DNA from 3 places in the Agrobacterium sp. fls2-241-TYG-188a genome. Region 1 is predicted to be linked to each of the others. Evidence: riboswitches for the same ligand, from Rfam matches in the RefSeq annotation. Region 1 holds a riboswitch; each other region holds the start of a gene.
What was found. A riboswitch is a leader RNA that binds a small molecule or an ion and turns the genes downstream of it on or off. The one in region 1 is predicted to bind cobalamin.
Positions count from the first base shown of each region.

Region 2: linked by a shared signal. The riboswitch ahead of QRN85_RS19525 (DUF1636 family protein) and the one ahead of QRN85_RS09205 (CbtB domain-containing protein) in region 1 are both predicted to bind cobalamin.
Region 3: linked by a shared signal. The riboswitch ahead of bluB (5,6-dimethylbenzimidazole synthase) and the one ahead of QRN85_RS09205 (CbtB domain-containing protein) in region 1 are both predicted to bind cobalamin.

Region 1 covers NZ_JARVRD010000002.1:507,973-512,541, forward strand. Annotated here, with positions in the region: gene QRN85_RS09190 (LysE family translocator) at 1-423, shown strand, start outside; gene QRN85_RS09195 (c-type cytochrome) at 604-1,035, shown strand; gene QRN85_RS09200 (cytochrome c) at 1,112-2,029, shown strand; cobalamin riboswitch at 2,059-2,315, shown strand; gene QRN85_RS09205 (CbtB domain-containing protein) at 2,463-2,645, shown strand; gene QRN85_RS09210 (CbtA family protein) at 2,659-3,405, shown strand; gene QRN85_RS09215 (hypothetical protein) at 3,407-3,730, shown strand; gene QRN85_RS09220 (hypothetical protein) at 4,084-4,371, opposite strand.
Region 2 covers NZ_JARVRD010000007.1:131,825-136,393, forward strand. Annotated here, with positions in the region: gene cobN (cobaltochelatase subunit CobN) at 1-1,727, opposite strand, end outside; gene cobW (cobalamin biosynthesis protein CobW) at 1,731-2,765, opposite strand; gene QRN85_RS19525 (DUF1636 family protein) at 2,762-3,181, opposite strand; cobalamin riboswitch at 3,301-3,509, opposite strand; gene cobO (cob(I)yrinic acid a,c-diamide adenosyltransferase) at 3,616-4,233, shown strand; gene QRN85_RS19535 (cobyric acid synthase) at 4,238-4,569, shown strand, end outside.
Region 3 covers NZ_JARVRD010000002.1:1,065,152-1,069,720, reverse strand. Annotated here, with positions in the region: gene QRN85_RS11950 (DUF2865 domain-containing protein) at 1-989, shown strand, start outside; gene bluB (5,6-dimethylbenzimidazole synthase) at 997-1,683, opposite strand; cobalamin riboswitch at 1,755-1,934, opposite strand; gene QRN85_RS11940 (hypothetical protein) at 2,034-2,222, shown strand; gene QRN85_RS11935 (phospholipase D family protein) at 2,264-3,820, shown strand; gene QRN85_RS11930 (carboxymuconolactone decarboxylase family protein) at 3,893-4,498, shown strand; gene QRN85_RS11925 (response regulator) at 4,505-4,569, opposite strand, start outside.

The DNA.
Region 1 (4,569 bases):
CTGTTCAAGCCGCTTCTCATCTTCGGTGCGGCCTATATGATCTGGGTGGGCTTCGGACTGGTGCGCAGCTCCATCGTCATCGAAGGGGGGGAGGCCGATGCCAGCGCATCCGCCTGGCGCGCGTTCCGCCGCGGTATTGTCACGTGTCTCAGCAATCCAAAAGCCTATCTCTTCATGATGGCCGTCTACCCGCAGTTTCTCAAGCCTGCCTTTGGCCCCATCTGGATACAGGGCGTCATCATGGGGTTGATGACAGCGGCCACGCAGCTTGCCGTCTATGGCACGCTGGCAATGACGGCAGGCAAAAGCCGCGATTTGCTGGTGTCTTCACCGCATGTGACGGTTTTCATTGGCCGCGCCGCAGGTCTGCTGCTGATCGTGGTTGCCGGTTTCACCGCTTGGGAAGGAATTGTCAGTCATTGATATACGCCTGATTTCGCTTCAAAAATCACCGGAATGTGACTTCTTTTTGCCATTTGAAACGGGCATCTTCCTGTGCGTTCATTGCGCGTGTCGCAAAACTGTGCAGAGGTTTTGCGATGAATATTATGTGACCATATAGATCATACATGCCGCCTTCGTGCGGATCAGGAGAGAGAGATAATGAAGCTTAGAACCATTGCCGCATCCATTATGATTGGCTGTCTTTGCGCCGGTGCGGTTTCCGCAGCCGGCGAGATGGAAAAGCGCGAAGGCCTGATGAAGGGCATCGGCGGAGCCATGGGCGCGCTGGGCGCGATCGCCAAGGGTGAAAAGCCCTATGACGCAGAAACCGTCAAGACAGCGGTAACGACAATCAGCGCCAATGCGAAAGCCTTCCCGGACCAGTTCCCGGCTGGCTCCGAAGGCGGCGCTGCGGCACCTGCCATCTGGCAGAACTTTGCGGATTTCAAGTCGAAGTCAGAAAAGCTGGGTTCGGATGCAGATATGGTTCTGGCACAGTTGCCGACAGACCAGGCAAGCGTTGGCGCGGCCCTGAAGACGCTGGGCGCCGATTGCAGCAGCTGCCACCAGACCTACCGCCTGAAGAAGTAATACACGCCCATCAGGTCCGCCACTCAACCGGCGGGCCTTTTTGCATTTTGAATTTTTGAGTGGAGCGGAGAAGGCAATGGCTTCCATCTGGACGAAGCTGGCGGGTGGCGTCGTTGTTGCTGGCATTGCCGGGTTCGGCGTTTTCATGTGGGTCACCGCGCCGCAGCGTCAACCGCCAAGCCACTGGGCCAATCTGGGCGAGCCCAACCTTGCCAATGGCGAAACTCTTTTCTGGGCAGGCGGTTGCGCAAGCTGTCATGCCGCCCCGGATGCGACCGGAGACGCTTTGAAGACACTGTCCGGCGGGCAGGCGCTGCCAAGCCCGTTCGGAACCTTCCACATGCCCAATATTTCGTCCGACCCTCAGCATGGCATCGGCGGCTGGACGGTGGCGCAATTCGGCGATGCGATGACGCGCGGTGTTGGCAAGGATGGTGAGCATCTCTACCCATCCTTCCCCTATGCGTCCTACGCGCGGATGACGCCGCAGGATATCAACGATCTCTTCGCCTATCTGAAAACATTGCCCGCCAGCACCAATGATGCACCGGCGCATGACCTGCCATTTCCCTTCAACATTCGCCTGAGCCTGGGTGGCTGGAAGTTCCTCTATTTCGACAAGGGTCAGCCAAGGGTGCAGATCGCCAATGCCGACGCGCAGGTCGTTCGCGGGCAATATCTGGTGGAGGGTCCCGGCCATTGCGGCGAATGCCACACCCCGCGCGATGCGCTGGGCGGTTTCCTGAAAGACCAGTGGCTTGCCGGCGGACCAAACCCGGAAGGCGAGGGACGTATTCCCGATATCACCCCGGGCTCCGATACCATCGGTTCATGGACACGGGCCGATATTGCCAGCTATCTCGAAACCGGCTTTACGCCGGACTTCGACAGCGCCGGTGGCTCCATGGTCAAGGTGCAGCAGAACATGGCGCGTCTGACAGCGGAAGACCGTGATGCCATCGCGGCCTATCTCAAGGCCGTGCCCGCGCGGTAATTGCCCATTGACTCGAGCGCCCGATCGCCGGATAACGGTTGTGTGATGGTCTTTCCGGTTCGCCCGGAAAGTGAAAAGGGAACACGATAGGGGTGTGAAAACCTTGATTCGTGGCTGCCCCCGCAACTGTGAGCGGAGAGCCTGAAAACAAAAGCCACTGATCTGGCGCATCGACGCGAAATCGTTTTCGATCTCGTAAAATACGATGCGGACCAGGAGGATCGGGAAGGTGTTTTCAAGGTTGTGACCCGCAAGCCAGGAGACCTGCCATCACATGAAGTGTCGTCAATACCGGCGGGGTGTCCGGGTAAGCACGGTTGGCAGGTCGGGTATTCCCGCCTTTAAAACCATGTGTCTCTTTCCCCGTGGTGAATGTTGAATGCGGTTGTGGGCTTTGATCAGCAATGGCCCGGCCGCACATGAGAGGGTCACCATGTCCATACAGCAAAACACGGCTTCATCGGCCGTATCGTCAACCACAGCAAAAATCGCGCAGGCGCTGACAGCCGCCGCACTCGGCCTGTTCATCGTCGGTTTCGTCGGCTTTTCGCATGTCGAGGCCGTGCACAATGCCGCGCATGATACGCGCCATGCAAACGCCTTCCCTTGCCATTGAGGGGAGACGAGACATGCCTTTTTTCCGTAACATCGTTTTTACCGCCGTTCTGGTTGGGCTGATTGCCGGTCTGGCCGTCAGCGCCATGCAGGCAATCGGCACCACACCGCTTATTCTGCAGGCTGAAACCTTTGAAAATGCCGGTGGCGAGGCCGCGCATGTCCACGGACATGACGCCGCAGCAGCACGCGCAGATCACCACCATGACGCCGCCACGCCTTCGGACCATCACCACGATGCCGAAGCCTGGGCTCCGGCAGATGGGTTCGAGCGCAACGCCTATACCATCGCTGCCAATGTGCTGACGGCCATCGGCTATGCGCTGGTGCTGACCGCTCTGATTTCCTTGCGCGGCCCGGCAAATGGCTGGCGCGAGGGCCTGTTCTGGGGCCTTGCGGGCTTTGCCGCCGTCATGCTGGCCCCCATGATCGGCCTGCCGCCAGAGCTGCCCGGCAGCCCGGCAGCCGAACTCGGCGCACGCCAGATGTGGTGGGTGGGCACCGTTGCTGCCACGGCAAGCGGGCTTGCGCTGCTGGCCTTCAAGCGCGCAGAACCATGGGCCGCCATTCTCGCCGTGGCGCTGATTGCGGCACCGCACATCATCGGCGCACCGCTGCCGCCAGAAGGCGAACATGCGCTGGCGCCCCTGCCGCTGGAACGCCGCTTCGTGGTGCTGGCCACCGTCACGAGCTTCGTTTTCTGGCTTATTCTCGGCGCTCTCAGCGGTCTGTTCCTCAAGCGGTTCGAGGCGGCACGGTAGAATGACAGGGCAGGGAAATGACGACGCGGAATGGAGCGATAGGCTCGATGCGCTGAGTTTCCCTGTCCCCAACCATGCCGGCCGCTGCGTCATGCACCGGCTGGCCTTCCGGGCGCTTCTGGCAGTCGAGCCGCAACGAGACGCCTGCCTTGCCTATTTCACGGCAAACAAGGCCGCATTCCTCAGCGCCGCCACCACCAAAATCACCCGCCTCGCTCTGCCCGCCGACCGCAGCCTGCACATCAACAGCCGCGACCTGCGCCGCGCCATAACGCCGCAGGCCACCACCAGTCCGGCACGTCTTTGCCGCGTTCTGGATCGCTAGGACTGTTTTTATCGCAGTTGGAGTAGGCCGGACGCCTAAAGTCTGATGTGGCGGGCGGGGGCTTACCCGCTCTGTCCCACCGGACATCTCACCCACCCCCGTCATTCCGGCCTTGAGCCGGAAGCCAGCCAGGCCCAAGTCTTTGGGCTGAGGGGAGGCGCTTTATCAAACGGATGTCGTCTTTCGGTTGGGGAGAGTCTCTTGATCCGACAGACGTCGGATCGCTGGACCCCGGATCAAGTCCGGGGTGACGGCGTTGTGTGGCGGTGCGTGGGGTTGCGGTGCGTGTCCGATCAAATCAGCTCCGATCCGATCTAATCCGCTCTACTCTGTCAACAAAACGCCGTCCGTGCTTATTCCTTGCGAGGGCGGTCTGCGGCGGCGATGTAGGCGTCCAGTTTGCGTAGGGCTGTGGCTCGCGCATCCTCGGGCTCACGCCGCACGAGCTTGTCTGGTGGCAGGATCATGTAGGGCTTCGAATCCGGTGGCTCTGCTTTGTTGGCCCGGCGCAGGTGGTGCATGTACAGCCCGGCGAAGCCGAGGGCGAAGACGCAAGGCATGTAGATCAGCGAAATCTTTACCCCATCCGACATCATCCGGAATGTGTGCAGAAGATCAGCCCAGATACTGTAATTCTCCATCGCATTTCCCCATTGCAACGGCCATGCGCGGACAGGCGCCGCAGGCCGAGGTTCCTGTCGAAACGGAAGCGACCACCGGAGGAAACGGGCCTCTGGTGGCCGGGGAGTTCGTAAGCCGTACAAGGACGACCACCCTGACCTTTAGGCGTTTGCCTTGGACATACGTCAGGGCCTCCCCAGCCATAGAGGTAGCAGGAG
Region 2 (4,569 bases), on a different contig from region 1:
TCACCGGGATTGGACACGATGAAGGGATAGATGACGGGTAAAGCGCCTGTGACGATTTCTGGAAAACAGCTCTCCGACAATGCAACGGTCTTCCCGGGCAACCATTCCAACGTGCCGTGAGCACCGACATGGATGACGGCGTGAGCATCCAGATGATGCCGCATCCAGGCACCGAAAGCGACAAGTGCATGGCGCGGCGGCAAGGCGGGATCATGGTAATCGACGCGTCTGTCTGCGTTGCGGCCGCGATCCGGCGCAAGCGCAACCACCACGGACCCAAACTGCGCAGCACGAAACCGGAAGGCGTCGTCTTCTACCGCTTCATCATGGTCAGCCTCGCCCCATGTCTGGCTCAGGGCCGAATTGGCAGCTTCCGGCAATGTTGTTCTGAAGCTTGCGTATTCGCGAAGTCCGAAACGCGCGGTCTCGGTTTCGATCCGGTCCATCAGCGCCCGTGCCGAGGCGGGAATGCCGTCGACAGCGTAGCCTGCGTCACGCAGATCGTGCAGCATTTCCAATACGCTTTGTGGCACGTCGAGCCCGACGGCGTAACCGGTGCGTCCAGGTGCTGCACCGGGATAATCTGGCATGAGTATGACGATACGACGCTTGCGCGGCGGCGTGTTCTTGAGCCTCAAGAATGCGCAGAGACGATCGGCGACCTGCGCGACACGGTCCATTTCCGGCGTGTGGACAAGGCCACGTCCACCTGTGGGATCTGGCTGCTTGAAGGAAATCGCGCCGGAGAGGATTCGACCATCCAGTTCCGGCAGGACCACATGCATGGCAAGGTCGGATGGGTTGAGGCCTCGCATGTTTTCGGCCCAGCCCAGCCGTTGCGTGGTGGCCATGATGACCTGGAATGTCGCGACGCCCAGCCTGTCGAAAAGCGTCATGCCTGAAGCATCAGACTGGCTTGCGAAAGATGTGGCTGTCACCATCGCCGATGGATTTAACCGGCTTAGTGTCTCGGTCAAAAAATGGATCGCGTCTTCGTCTTTCAGGCCGGAGACGAAGATTGGAAGCGGTGAAATTCCGCGCTGATTCAGCGCTTCGTAAAGGGCGTCGATGGGTGCAACGTCACCTGCCATCAGCATCGAGCGATAGAAAAGGACAGGTATAAGCGGCGCGTCCGCAGCAAAGCCTGTCCGTGCTTGTTCAAGCTCGACGACGCCTTGGCCGGGCCTGTAGAACCCGGTTTTTGGCAGTGGCTCAGCCGCAAGGTCAGGCCATTCGCCTTTTGAATAGGCCGCAAGACCCCGGGCGGCCCTGTCCATGTTTTCGGGGCCTCCCTCGCGGAAGAAGGAAAGAATGGAAGACAGCGTCGGCAAATCGACCGTGGACGCCGCTTCCAGCTTTTCATCGCGTTCGGAGCATTCGCCCGGCAAAAGAACGAGCTTGATGCCTCGCCGCTTTGCCATGCGCGAAACCTCTTCGACCCCGTATCGCCAGCGGTCAGCGCCGCCGAGGATCCGGATAAGGATCAGTTTGGCATGTTCCGCCGTCTTTTCGATCCAGAGATCGACTGACATAGGGTGACGAAGATCGGTCAGATTCGCTGACACAAGCGAAACCGATCCGTCCGTTGTCCGCTGCCATGCGCGTTCAAGCCCACCGAGGTCGCTGGCTGAAAATGACAGCACCACCACATCTGCCCGGCCGAGGTTGAGATCAACCGGCTCTGCCAGATCGTCCAGGGACGAGGATGTGGTGGCGAGAATGTGCATGGATCAGGCCGCCAGCATCCGCTCGATCTTTGCACGGTCCAGACCCTTTTCGCCGATGACGACGAGACGGCTGCGACGAACCTCTCCAGCGCCCCAGGGGCGGTCGAAATAGTGATTGACCCTCGAGCCGACCGCTTGAACCTGAAGCCGCATCGGTTTTGCCGAAACGTCGACAAAGCCCTTGATGCGCAGAACGTTTTCGGAGGCTGCCGTTTGCGAGATACGCTCTGCAAGCGCGTCCGGGTCGCTCACGGCGTCAAGCTCCACGACAAAGCTGTCGAACTCGTCGTGATCGTGGTCCTCTTCGTCGTCGTGATGGGTGTGGCGGTTCTCGATGTCGTCTTCGACGGCAAGTCCGAGGCCGATCAGCACGGCTGGATCGATGGCGCCATTGGATGCGACAACAATCTTGGCAGCTTTTGGCAGATGGGCGTTGATATGGGCCTTGGCGCGCTCCAGACCTTCGGCATCCAGCAGGTCGCCCTTGGTGAGAACGATGAGGTCGGCACAGGCGATCTGGTCCTCAAATACTTCCTCGACCGGATCGTCATGGTCCAGGGCCTCATCATTCTGGCGCTGGGCAGCAAGGGCTTCGAGATCGTGCGACACCATGCCCTCGGCAAGAGCTGCACCATCGGCCACGGCTACAACAGCATCGACGGTCACGCGACTTTTGATCGCGGGCCACTGAAATGCCTGTACGAGCGGCTTGGGCAGAGCAAGACCGGATGTCTCGATCAGAATATGCTCGACGCGAGGCTCACGGCTGAGAATCTGTTCCAGGGCTGGCTGAAAGTCGTCCGCAACCGTGCAGCAGATGCAGCCATTGGCCAGCTCCACAATGTTTTCTTCCGGGCAGCTTTCGATGCCGCAACCCTTGAGAATCTCTCCGTCGATGCCGACATCACCGAACTCGTTGACGATGATGGCCAATCGCTTGCCTTCGAGCTTTTCGAGAAGACCCCTCAGCAATGTGGTCTTGCCCGCGCCCAGAAAGCCGGTAACGATGGTGCAGGGAACGCGATCGAGCGTGGTCATGGTGTCTCCTCGGTGTGATGTAAAGGGGGAATGCGGGCAACCATGCCGCGCTTCAAACTATCGGGCCGTCCACGCCATGGCATGAGCCCGTCCGGCGCGTTTTCCAGCAGGCGGGCGCCGACCAAAAGATCTGCGGCATCGTCCTGTGCGAGGCCACCGAAAATGTAGGACCAGCCGTCCTGGGTGCGGATCGCAGCGCTCAGGCCGCGTTTGCAGTTTGCAAGGCAATTGACGCTGCGCACGGTTATGCCCTCATCCTGACCGAGAGCCGAGACGCTTTGTGCAAGCGTTGCCCCGGCGCGTGGTTCTGCGGTCGGATCGGCCTCCGCGCGGCAACTGCGGCAGACAAACACGACAACGCCTTGAGCCTTGCTCTTATCCGTCACGTCCGTCAGGCTGGGTACTGTTGCTGTCATATCCAAGGGTCTGCTTTCCGCGCCTTCACAATGGTCTCGGGGTGCGGAAATCGAAAATGGCACGCGAAGACGCGCGGCCAGGCCCGAACAACCGACTGACCGGAGCACCCCGCCCGGCAGACGTTTTTCCTGAAACGGCAGGTCTCCTGGCTTGCGGCTTCAGCGCCCTTTCGCTGCCTTCCCGGACATTTCGTCCAGTGGCTTCCAGCGTGGGCTCACCGCTTACAGTTGCGGGGGCAGCCACGGATTTATCCGCAGAGCGGGTTACACCGTGTTCCCTCTTAGCTTTTCCCGTTGCCGGAAAAAGACCGTCAGTGCTTAACCCTTATGCCCTGCCATGCTTTTGTGTCAATGGCGCGCGTCATTGCCCGGCGGGACGTTTTGGGTATAGTCGCCGCTTCGAAAACCGAAAATGCCCATAAGGATCGACCTGCATGACCCGTGATATCAGCGACAGCGAAGCCGAAAGGCACCGCGCCAAGATGGTCAATCGAAAGGCCGTGCAGGATGCGGAGGTTTCGGAAAAGACCATCGAAAAAGGTTTGCTGATGGTCCATACGGGGCCGGGGAAGGGCAAGTCCACGGCAGCCTTCGGACTGGCCTTGCGTATGCTGGGGACGGGCCGTCGCGTCGGTGTCGTCCAGTTCATCAAGGGCGCCTGGTCAACGGGAGAGCAGCAGGCGCTGGCCTTGTTCGGCGACCGTGTTGCATGGCGCACGATGGGCGAAGGCTTCACCTGGGACACGCAGGATCTCAAGCGTGATGTCGCTGCCGCTTCAAAGGCGTGGGAGGAGGCAAAGCTTTTCATGGCCGATGAGACGATCGGTCTTGTGGTTCTCGATGAGCTTAATATCGCACTGCGCTACGACTATCTCTCCCTCGAGGAAGTCGTGGAAACGCTGCAGGCTCGCCGGCCAGGCTTGCATGTTGTGGTGACCGGGCGAAACGCCAAACAGCCGCTTCTCGACGCTGCCGACATGGTCACAGAGATGACGTTGGTGAAGCATCACTTCAGGGCGGGTGTCAAAGCTCAGTCCGGCATCGAGTTCTAAACCCATGACAGCGCGTGTCTTGATGTTTCAGGGGACCGGCTCGGATGTCGGAAAGTCGTTGATGGTCGCAGGATTGGCGCGCGCCTACACGCGCCGGGGTCTTTCCGTCATGCCGTTCAAGCCTCAGAACATGTCGAACAATGCCGCAGTGACCGAGGATGGTGGCGAGATCGGACGGGCACAGGCCTTGCAGGCGCGGGCCGCCGGTGTGGCGCTGTCGGTTCATATGAACCCGGTTCTGTTGAAACCGCAAAGCGAAACCGGTGCGCAGATCGTGGTGCAGGGCAAGGTTATCGGTAGCGCAAAGGCAGCCGACTACCAGCACATGAAGGCGTC
Region 3 (4,569 bases), 560 kb from region 1:
GGCAGGCCATCGGCAACACTGCTGAGGTGCGCAGATATGCGAACGCGCTGGCGCAGCAGAATATCCTCATTCGCCGGATCAGGAATGATATGCGCGGCTACGGCTGCTCGTCAGGCAGTGTCATTGTCTACGGAAATCCAAATGCCGAACTCTGCGCAGAGATCGGCGATGCGCTCGTTCAGGCGCAGGAAGACCGGGAAATGATCACGCAGGAGCGTGACAGAATGCTTGCCGAACGGCGGCAGAACAGCGGCAGCAACAACCGACAGCAAATTATGGCGGCTCTGGATGCGCAAGGCTGTCTTGACGAGCAGGCACCATCGATCACCACCATCGACCCGCCACAGGACCCTGACATGCGCGGCCCGGGTGATCCGTTTGAGCAACCCGGCTATTCCGATTATGGGCCGAACCCCGATATGCCCATGCAAGGTAGGCTTAGAACGTTATGCGTGAGAACCTGCGACGGCGCATTTTTCCCCATCGCATCCAACGCAACGCCGCTGGATTTCCGCTCGCAGGCAGCGCAATGCGAGCGAATGTGTCCAGGCACCCAGACGGAACTTTTTTATCACGCGCTTGAGGGCCAGGAAAGTTCCGACATGGTCTCTGCCAAGACTGGCCAACCCTACTCTTCGATGCCGACAGCTTTCGCCTATCGAGACAAGCCCACTTCCGAAAGGTCACCGTCCTGCAGCTGCAACATGGCGGCCTATCAGAATGATGAGAAGAAGCAGGATCAGGCGCCCCAGTCCACAGCGCTGCAAAATCAGTCCAGCATCACAACGATCAAGCCGAAGGGCAACGAAGAGTCGGCAAAACCTGCGCAAGAGCCGCAAAAACAGACGGCTTCGCCCATTCCCGAGCGAGATTATGATCCGGCGAAGAACAAGGTCCGCATGGTTGGACCACAGTTTCTGCCGGAGGAGCAAAGCCGAATCGATCTGAAAAATCCAGCTTTGAAGGGTGCGCAGCCACAACAGCAGTGATGGCCAGCTAAGACCTTCCCCACCTGTCGCGGAACACCAGCTCTTCAATAGGCAGCCGCTGACGCCAGCCTTTGACCGCAAGTTCCGGCTCCTGATAGAGCATGTCGACCCGGCCCAGACAGAGCCACGCGACGATTTCAATATGGTCGGGAATGCCGAGGATGTCCCGGATGTCCGCATCGTGGAAGATGCTGACCCAGCCAACCCCGATACCTTCCGCCCTTGCTGCCAGCCACAGGTTTTGTACGGCACAGACTGTGGAATAGACATCCATGCGGGGATTGTGTGTGCGCCCAAGAACGACGTCGCCGCCCCGTGTCGGATCACAGGTCACGCAGATCGAGAGCGGTGCCTTGCGAATGCCTTCGAGCTTCAGACTTCGGTAAAGCGCCTGCTTCTCACCCTTGAACATATCGGCCGCTTCTGCATTGGCGCGAGAAAACGCCTCCCAGGTACGCTCTTTCGTCGCCGCGTCGGTTACCAGTGTGAAGTTCCACGGCTGCATGAACCCGACCGAGGGGGCAGCGTGCGCGGCGCCAAGCAGTCTCTCAATAAGATCAGCCGGCAACGGGTCTGGCAGGAACTGATCGCGGACGTCCCGGCGCTCATGTATGGCGCGATAGACGGCGTCGACCTCGTCCTGCGAAAATTTACAGACAGGCCTGAGTGCCTGCTTCTGTTCGTCCGTCGGCATCGTCATTCCCCAACAATGCATGGCATAGCGCTTAACGCTTGCCAAGTAACAACGTGGCGCTGTCCTTGCGCTTCGGTCCATGGTATCAGGCCGGTCTTCTGACTTGGCTTCATCAACACATTTCCGCCTTCCCGAAACTTCAGTGGCATGTGGAAATATGCCTCGGCCTTACAGCGTTGGGCACGTCACGGATTTTCACCGTGTTCCCGATTCTCTCGCCTCGGGCGGGCACCTGATGCGAGCGCTTATGCAAGCCATGAGATCGAGATGCAAGCCGCTGGTGGCCGATTTCGTACGTGGCGGAACCGTGCTGCCCACCTGTGCATTCTATAGGCAAATGGAGTAAGACAATGGACGATTATAACGAACTTAGGCAGCAGATTGGTTCGGACCTCGACACGTTGAGCCGCATGGAACGCCCAAAGTCGATCTTCGAGCTTGCAGACGACTATTTGCTGGGCGACCCTTCATTGAAACGCCAGCTGGTTGAGGACATTATCAAGCAGGAAGCTGACAAGCGGAACATTGAGATCCACTGAGACCTTTAAATCTTTAAGATAGGGCGGATAATACGATCGCTGTGAGTGCCGTAACATTGTTTGCAGTGTTGATCGTCCTGGCGATTTTCGCTGGCCTTGCGATGGCATCCCGCCACCGTGACAAAATCATCACGAAGATTGCTTCGACGGCCCTGCCGAAATCACACGATGCCACGCCGCTCGACCGTCACTGGATTAACCTGAGTTCGGTCCATTCCGAACCTAGCGCCATCTCCCTGATACAATCCAATCTTGGCGCCTTTGCTGTACGCGTTGGCAGCGCGCGCGCCGCAGGTCGTAGCCTTGATCTCATGTACTACATGTGGAACGCCGACCTCACCGGACAGCTGGTGATGCGCGAGGTTATCGCTGCTGCGGACCGCGGTGTTCGCGTTCGCCTGCTTCTGGATGACTTGGGTGTCTCCATATCGGACAGGGCCTTCCATGCCATAGACAGCCATCCCAACATTGAACTGCGCCTCTTCAACCCGACAAAGGCACGTGAGAACGTCATTCGTCGAGGGCTGGAGCTCCTCATGCGCTTCCGCTCGGTCAACCGACGTATGCACAACAAGGCCTGGATTGCAGATGGCCGGGTTTTGATCGTTGGAGGGCGTAACATTGGAGATGCCTATTTCGACGCCGCCGAGAACGCGAATTTCCGCGATTTCGATGTTATCGCGCACGGAGAATGCGTTGCGCAGGCAGAGGAAATCTTCGACGACTACTGGAACAGTGCCGTTGCCGTGCCTGTTCGGTCCCTTCTTGCAAGGAGGCCAAACAAACTTGCAAAACTTCGGCGCCGCATGGATGTACTCGCCTCAGGCGACGCCGCTTCGCCCTATCTTGCACAGGTGGAAAGGCAGCATCATTCGGGAAACTTCCTGACGGCCGATAATCTTCATTGGGTGGACAATGCGCAAGTGGTTGCCGACCCGCCTGAGAAAGCAGCCGGAAAGCGACGCACCGGTCGCAACTTTCTGATGGAAACGCTTCTGCCCCTGATGGAAGAGACGAAGCATAAGCTTAAGATAACATCGCCCTATTTCATACCGGGGCAGAAGGGAGTGGAAACGCTTTCGCGCCTGTCTGCAAGCGGGGTTTCTGTCAGCGTTCTCACCAACTCGCTTGCCGCGACCGATGTCGCGGCAGTACATGCAGGCTATTCACGATACAGGCGCCCGCTCTTGGTCAATGGCATCAAGCTGCATGAGCTTCGCTTGCTCGCAGATGACCATAAGTCCTTCTCCCTGCGAGGCTCGGGTCAGGCAAGCCTTCATACGAAAGCCTTTACCCGTGATGGCGAAACCGGGTTTATCGGGTCTCTCAATTTCGATCCCCGTTCGATGTCTCTCAACACTGAAATGGGTGTTCTCTTTTCGTCCGAAGAACTGGTTCGGGAAATGGACGAAATCTTCAAGGAAGAAACAAGCCGCGAAATGAGTTTCGAGCTTGCTTTGGACGAACGCAAGAACCTCACATGGACCGGCCTTGTTAGAGGCAAGCCGCAACATTACCGATACGAGCCATATGCCAGCGTGAGCCGTCGTGTGCTTGCTGGCATCATGGGCTTTCTCCCGCTTGAATCACAGCTTTGAAAAAAGCTTGCGAACAACTGATCGAATTTCGCGCTCACGCATTTTAGAAATATGGAAATGCAGGAGAGTCACATGTTCATCACGCCGCCAGAGCCAAAAACCAGCCGCAAAACGGCTGAAATGTACAGGAACGCGGAAGAAACCTACGGCTACTTGCCCAATATGTACCGTGCTTTCGGCCATCGACCGGAGGTGATGGAAAGCTGGAGTGCGCTTCTTGTCAGCCTTCGAGGCAATATCGAGCCGCGCCGCTATGAGCTGATCACGCTGGCAGCAGCGCGGGAACTGCGCTCCTCTTACTGCATGTTGGCACACGCCACTGTTCTGGCTCGGGAAGGCGCTACAGAAGACGAACTGGTTGGCATCATTTCAAATGCAGAAAACGCGCCACTGGATGAACAGGAGCGCGCAATCATGATATTTGCGTCAAAGGTCGTCCATGATGCAACATCGATCACCCAGGCGGATATCGATGCGCTCAAGACGCACGCGCTGACAGACGCCGAAATCTTTGACATTGTCGCAGCGGCGGCAGCCCGTTGTTTCTTTTCAAAAACACTGGACGCGCTGGGCACCCAACCGGATCCGGCCTACGTCGAAAAGCTTGGGCCCCAACTTGCCAAGAAACTGGCACTAGGTCGTCCGGTAGAGCAGCCCACAGAAGCTGCCCTACCCTGATGGCGATCAGGCAGCTTTTTTGCCGAGCAACTTCGCAGCCTGGATTTGTACCAGCGTGTCCAGGTTCTGGT